Regions from separate parts of the Priestia megaterium genome, predicted to be linked through region 2. Evidence: riboswitches for the same ligand, from Rfam matches in the RefSeq annotation. Region 2 holds a riboswitch; the other holds the start of a gene.
What was found. Region 2 has a riboswitch for preQ1 ahead of CEQ83_RS02520 (QueT transporter family protein). Riboswitches for the same ligand answer to the same signal wherever they lie in the genome.
Positions count from the first base shown of each region.

Region 1: another riboswitch for preQ1. It lies ahead of queC (7-cyano-7-deazaguanine synthase QueC); the one in region 2 lies ahead of CEQ83_RS02520 (QueT transporter family protein).

Region 1 is NZ_CP023317.1:1,285,728-1,289,142, reverse strand. Features, by position in the region: gene queE (7-carboxy-7-deazaguanine synthase QueE) at 1-328, opposite strand, end outside; gene queD (6-carboxytetrahydropterin synthase QueD) at 321-761, opposite strand; gene queC (7-cyano-7-deazaguanine synthase QueC) at 761-1,426, opposite strand; PreQ1 riboswitch class I at 1,657-1,700, opposite strand; gene CEQ83_RS06430 (GerAB/ArcD/ProY family transporter) at 1,773-2,894, opposite strand; gene CEQ83_RS06425 (hypothetical protein) at 2,917-3,153, opposite strand; gene CEQ83_RS06420 (Ger(x)C family spore germination protein) at 3,165-3,415, opposite strand, start outside.
Region 2 is NZ_CP023317.1:473,984-477,398, reverse strand. Features, by position in the region: gene CEQ83_RS02535 (hypothetical protein) at 1-345, opposite strand, end outside; gene CEQ83_RS02530 (hypothetical protein) at 373-618, opposite strand; gene CEQ83_RS02525 (hypothetical protein) at 688-1,137, opposite strand; gene CEQ83_RS02520 (QueT transporter family protein) at 1,573-2,061, opposite strand; PreQ1 riboswitch class I at 2,071-2,115, opposite strand; gene CEQ83_RS02515 (Lrp/AsnC family transcriptional regulator) at 2,311-2,721, shown strand; gene CEQ83_RS02510 (YitT family protein) at 3,105-3,415, shown strand, end outside.

The DNA.
Region 1 (3,415 bases), 810 kb from region 2:
GTGTTTCAAGAGCTGCTTTTACCCCATGACTGTGCAAAAGCTCTACAAGTGAACCAATCGCCTTGATAAGCGCAGGGTTTCCTCCAGAAATGGTGACGTGATCAAAGCACTCTCCTCCAATTTCTTTAAGCTCCGTCCAAATTTGTTCTGCTGTTAGCTGACGAATATCGTTTTTAGCTGATCCATCCCATGTAAAAGCTGAATCACACCAGCTGCAGGAATAATCACAGCCTGCGGTACGAACAAACATCGTCTTACGTCCTACAACCATTCCTTCCCCTTGAATCGTTGGGCCGAATATTTCAAGTACTGGAATTGTATTAGCCACGTTTTTTCACCTTCTTTGGGCGGTAAACTACGTAACTTGTCGGCGTTTCCCGCACGAATACTTGTACGCAAGAAGGCTTATTTGGTAGTGTGTCTAGATATTCTTGAACCAACTCATAAATTTTACGAGCAACAACTTCAGTTGTAGGAAAATCATTTGGATTTTCTTCGTTAAAGATAGAATGATCGTTCAATAATGTATGATCAAATTGACCAGAAACAATTTTTTTCAATAGCGCAAAGTTTACTAAAAAGCCCGCTTCGTCTAATGTATCTCCGGCAACAGTTAAATTTACAAAATACGTATGTCCATGGACTTGACGGCATTTTCCTGCTTCTGTATGAGGAACAAAATGTGCCGCAGCAAACTGCATATCTTTGTTCAATTCATATTCATAGTCATGAAAGACTTGAGGATACATTTGTTGCAGCATTATTTTTCTCCTCCTTCTTTTGTTTGCAGGTATTGATCTAACCCGCGTTTTCGCAATTGACATGCGGGACATTCGCCGCACCCATCAGCAACAATACCGTTGTAGCACGTTAATGTTTTTTCACGCACATATTCAAGCGCTCCTAGCTCATCCGCTAACGCCCACGTTTCTGCTTTATCAATCCACATAAGCGGCGTATGAATCACAAACTCGAAGTCCATTGATAAATTAAGCGTGACGTTTAACGATTTCACAAATACGTCTCGACAGTCTGGATATCCCGAAAAATCAGTTTCACAAACGCCTGTTACGATATGACGGCCTCCGCTGTTTTTAGCCAGTACGGCAGCAAATGATAAAAATAACAGATTGCGGCCATCCACAAACGTTGTAGGCAACTCTCCTTCTTTTTGCTCAATTTCAATATCATCTCGCGTTAAGGCATTTGGTGCTAATTGATTTAAAAGTGACATATCTAGGACGGTATGCTTCACACCTAAATCAGCTGCGATAGCTTTTGCTACCTCTATCTCTTGACTATGACGCTGACCGTATTGGAAAGTAACCGTTTCTACTTCTTTAAAGTTTTTCAAAGCCCAAAATAGACATGTTGTACTATCTTGACCTCCGCTAAATACAACAATAGCTTTTTCATTTTTCATCATTATTGTTCGTCTCCTTTTTGATTGAAATCAAAAGAAGAAGAAACTTTATTGAACCGTTCGTTCCCTTTGTGACTAATTTTATAACACAAAAAAGAGACTGCTCTTTTCCAGCAATCTCCCTAAAAAGCAACTAAGATACACGTCCTCGCCAGCATACACGTCAAAAAGACGTGTTGATAGAAAAGCACGTGAAAGAAGACACGCTAAAACCGTGTCTTTTGTCATCAACGATGATCTTAGTTTTTTATAGAGGGAGTTTTCGAACCTCTCCCGTACATGTACAAACGTGTACGGCGTTTCTTCTTGAATTGTCATCGTATACTATACCACATACGTATAAATAATGCTATGTTTGTTGGCTTCTATCACCTTTAGCTGCCTTATTTCTCTTTATATAAGAAAGCGCAATAAATAACAACGGAAAACAGACGCTTAGTACAAATAAATAAAACGGCCAGTAATATTTTTCAAAATAATTGAAGTATGCTGTATTTGGAATAATGTAATACGCCACGCCTGTAATGATTAGACCTAAAGGAAAGCTCAAAAAATTGCGCACCCGTAAATTACATAATTGAGCGATACTTAACTGAATAGCATAGAACACAATGACAACTTTAAAAAAGATAGATAACATCCAAATAATAGCTACTAATACTTCAACATGCTGTATCGTTGCACCTAACGAAATCATTTTTCCTAATAAATAAACTGGGTAGCTGTGCATTGATGCAATATTCGCGCCAAGAGCTAATATACAAGCCGCAACTGCAATCGTAATCGTCAAGCCCGATGCCACAGTGCCGATAACAATCATTCTTTTTACCTTTTTTCCATCTTTTATATGAGGCGTAATCATTAGCACAAAAATCAATTCCATAAACGGATTTCCTAAGAAATACGTGGTCCCTAACACTAAATCATCCATGCGGAATTCAAACAAAGGGTAAAGACGATCCAGTTTCATCTGAGGAATATTTAACGAAATTAACAATAAAAAAGGGACGACGATCCACGGTAAAAAGATTTCCGCGGTTCTCGCTATCACTTCAATGCCTAAATATCCTCCGTATATAACCGCTAAAATCACAAGAGCATGAATCCACGTAGGCAGCGTTTCAGGGACAATTTGCGTCGTCATAAATGTACTGATATCTCGAAGGGAAAACGTAGATTGAATGAACATAAAAAAAATGTAAATAAGAGACATACACGCTCCGGCGTAAGGACCTAGCGCTTTTTTAGCTATTTCAATGAACGTTTGCTGAGGGTAACGGTGCATCAGCCATAACAGCACCGCAACAATTAAAAGGGCAAAGCCAATAGCAAGCACACTACATACCCAGGCATTTTGTCTATTCGTTTCTAATAACGTAGCCGGAACTGCCAAAATAGCGCTTCCGATACAAAAAAAATAAATGAGAAAAAGAAGTTGTTTCGGAGTAATAAATTCTTTTATTTGCATCATACACCCCTTCTCTCCTACATACTTACGTAAATAACAGATGATGAACGGTTTTAGTAAGAGGCTTAATGAGTTCCTCTAAAAAGTACAGAGGCGTAGGTACTTCTTTACGGAGTGTAATGGCTCCCCAAAAGAATAAACCCATACCTATAAGACAAAGATAGACAACGATTTCACGGTAATACTTTTCCTTTCGGAAGTTAATCATGATTTTTTTAGTCAAATAAGCAAGAAGTACCAGTAAGGCGATAAATCCCTCCATTTGCTTTCTCCTTAATGCTTCATTTGCTTCATATATGAGTTATTTAACGTGCCTAAGCGACGGATTTGAACTTTGGCATCTAAATCGACGGTTAAATCTTCTGCGTAAATTCTGTTCCAGTCTCTTTTCATTTTGTACCATCTCTTTACATCTTGTCTGTAAAACGTTTCTCCAAAACCGAAGATATCACTTTTATAATCTTTTTGAGCTTTTTCCACTGCGTCATTCATTTTTTCTTTTACGTCCGCTGCTGTTTTTCGTT
Region 2 (3,415 bases):
TATTACAAATGTAAAAGCAATCATAGATACTATGAAAGCAAGAATAATAATACCTCTCTTTTTTTCTGTTTTCCATGCTTCAATAGCGCCCGCGATACCACCAATGACTAAAATAAAAGTACCTATAATGTGCAGAGGCAGCAGCGATAATACTCTACCTAAACTCGCCATCACTCCCCCAATCAATATAAAGCCTGTTGTTATAATCGATTTTAATGATGTTAAGTCTCGTATAGCTTCTTGTTTTTCAGTCTTACTCAGTTTAAAGTACTCTATTATACTAAAAGCAGCGGGTGTTCCCCATAAAATAAAGAAGCTAACTAATCTATCCGTGTCTACATTCACTGTTTATTCACCACCGCTATTAGTTTCTTATACACTTTTCCTAACCCATTTTTTAGAGATAAAAAAAGCGGCTGTAGCTGCTACAGCGGGAATCATAAAAGCAAAGCTACCAGAATAACTGCCAAACGTTACTTTACTTGATAATCCTTCGATTGAGCTCCACATAGTCGAACTTTCTGGAACATATAAGAGCGTAAGAATCATTCCTGATAGCAGTTGAAAGCTACCCAAGAAAACGATGAAACTAATGATAAATAGTCCATATCTCTTCAATAAAATCTCTCCCTTGATTTATATACGATTTCACGCTTCATAAGTTCCATCATTTAACAAATCCATGTATTATTCTCGCTTCAAAGATCCTCCAAAAGAAAATTGATGGTAGTCATCGATCTTATTCCAATATCCTATGCACTTTACGTCAGGCTCATCAATAGCTAACGCTTCTTTATTAATTCCTTTATAAGGAAGAAATGCAGTCAACTTTACCTTTTGTTTTGGCTTAATATTTAACTTATTGCCTTCTGCTAACACCTTAAATTTATTTTCAGAATAACCGTTTTTTATTTTTAGTGGATACGATAAAAATACGTCGTTTTGTTTGATGGTCAAATCGCTCTTGTTTACGAATTCCAATTCATACGAAATCCCTTGCTTCATCTTTTGTTCTTTGATGACGTTAATATGGATTTTTTCTAGTTCTCTTAAAGGAACGTTGTCTTCTTCTTTTGAACACCCGGCAAATAAGATAGCTAACACTAATAAAACAAGAATTCCTAACTTTCTATTCAAAAAATAATCCCCTCTCTCGTAACAAAGATTATTTTACAATTATAACTCAAAAAAGTTATTTAATGGTAAAAATACACAATTAAAAAAGCAAACCTTGTCGGTCTGCTTTTTTAATTGCTACGCATAGGTAATGTGTTGTTGTGCGAAAAACTTTTCGATAAGGAGTTTGCCAACTATATGTATATCGTAACAAAAGAAAAAAGAACGCGCTGTGAGATTTGTCACGTCTTCTTTCAAAATAATCTAATTGAATACTCGCTATTGCGTTACGCAAAAAGAGCAGAACGCAATAGCGACCTGCTCTTTTCACATGCTAGATATGGGTAATTTGTCCATGCGTGAAAAGCTCTTCAATAATAAGGGGTTTATCACTACACTTATAGAATAACAAAGAAAAAAAGATGCGGCTGTGAGATTTATCACAGCCGCATCTTTTTATCCAACTAGCTTATTAAATTGTACACGTTTATTAATGGCCGCCATAATTGGTGCTCCAACAAGCATAACCACAAACTCACCAACAGCTGTTGTTAACCATGTAAAGAAAAATGGTAAATCAAATGCTAGGTGCAGTTCAAACGCAATAATAAACATCGTAAACGTAAACACAAGTGTATTAATAAGCATACGAGCCCACATATTTTTAATGTAGCGCATAGAAAAAATGGTAATGAGTAATGATAGTACAGATTGTCCTACCCCAAACACCAGATCATAAGCGACCATTGGTGAAAAAAACAAATTCGTCAGAAATACCCCTAGTACAATGCCGTACACGTACTTTTTATTAAATACAATCAAATGATTGAACATTTCTGATATACGAAATTGGATATTGGTGAAGCCAAACGGCTGAATTAACATGCTAACAGCAATATACATAGCTGCTAAAAGACCGTTGACGCAAAGTGTTCTTATATTCATCTTACTATTCTCTCCTTAGTTTTTTAACGTGGGATGGTTACGAACCACGTAAACACTCAAAGAATCATACAGCAAGCTTAAGCTTTCGTCAATCTAGCTGTTTGCAAACTACTGCTGCTTTCATGTCTTCCATATTGACTGCTCTTTTTTCTTACTTTTCTTTAGTATAAAATAGAAGACGTATCCGTATACATAGGTGACATAAAGTAGTTAACCCTTTTGATTTGAAATACGAAAGGATTTGTAGCGATGTTAGATAATACAGATAAGCGCATACTAGAAGAGCTATCAAAAAATGGACGTATGAAGATGAAAGAATTAGGAGAAAAAGTGCATTTAACCGGACAAGCCGCTTCTGCTAGAGTATTAAAGTTAGAAGATGAAGGCATTATCAAAGGCTATACAATTAACATTGATGAACGAAAACTTGGCTACACCGTCCATGCATTTTTAAATATCTATACGCAGAGCATTCATCACCACCCCTACCTTACATTTGTAGAAAGTCAGAAGAAGTACGTCATCAACAACTTTAAAATCAGCGGCGATGGCTGTTACTTACTAGAATGTAAATTTCATTCGAATGAAGAATTAAATGATTTTTTGACAGAGCTAAATCAGCATGTGAATTACAAACTTTCAATCGTCATTAACAAATAAATTTTTTTAAAAAATAAAGGTATATTAATTTATGAAAATGGTAATCCTAATAACGTATTCCCCCTATTCCAATAAATTTGAAAATCCTTTGCGCCGTCGCAAAGGATTCTTTTTTTATGTAGGAAACCGCCTTCTATTTTTTGAAAAGTTGAACATCTCTCATAGCGTTGACATAGCGGTCAGAGGTTTATATAATCGGTGACATCGAAGCATAGAAAAGCAGACTCAAGACATTATACACGTATCGTAATTCTTCGTCTTAGAAGTTGATCAGTTTTATAACTAGACAATTTCTAAGACGTTTTTTATTTTATCATTTGTGAAACACTACTAAAAACAAGATTCCACGTGAAAATATCCTAATGATCAGGGAGGTTTGCATATTGAAAACAATCTATAAAGACATCATTTTAATTATTGCCGGAGCGCTTTTAGTTGCTGCATCCATTGACTTTTTCGTCATTCCAAATAAATTAGGTGACGGAAGTACGGTTGGTATTGCTCTTGTTTTATATTATTTATTTCATATCCCTACAAGTATCAGCACATTTCTTGTGAACCTTGTATTCATTGCCTTAGCTTATAAATTTCTAACTAAAAAAACCATTCTCTATACGATTCTAGGAGCTGTCATGACGTCCGTTTTCTTAGGTCTGGTCAGCTATATTCCTTTTCACGTTCACGACATGATTTT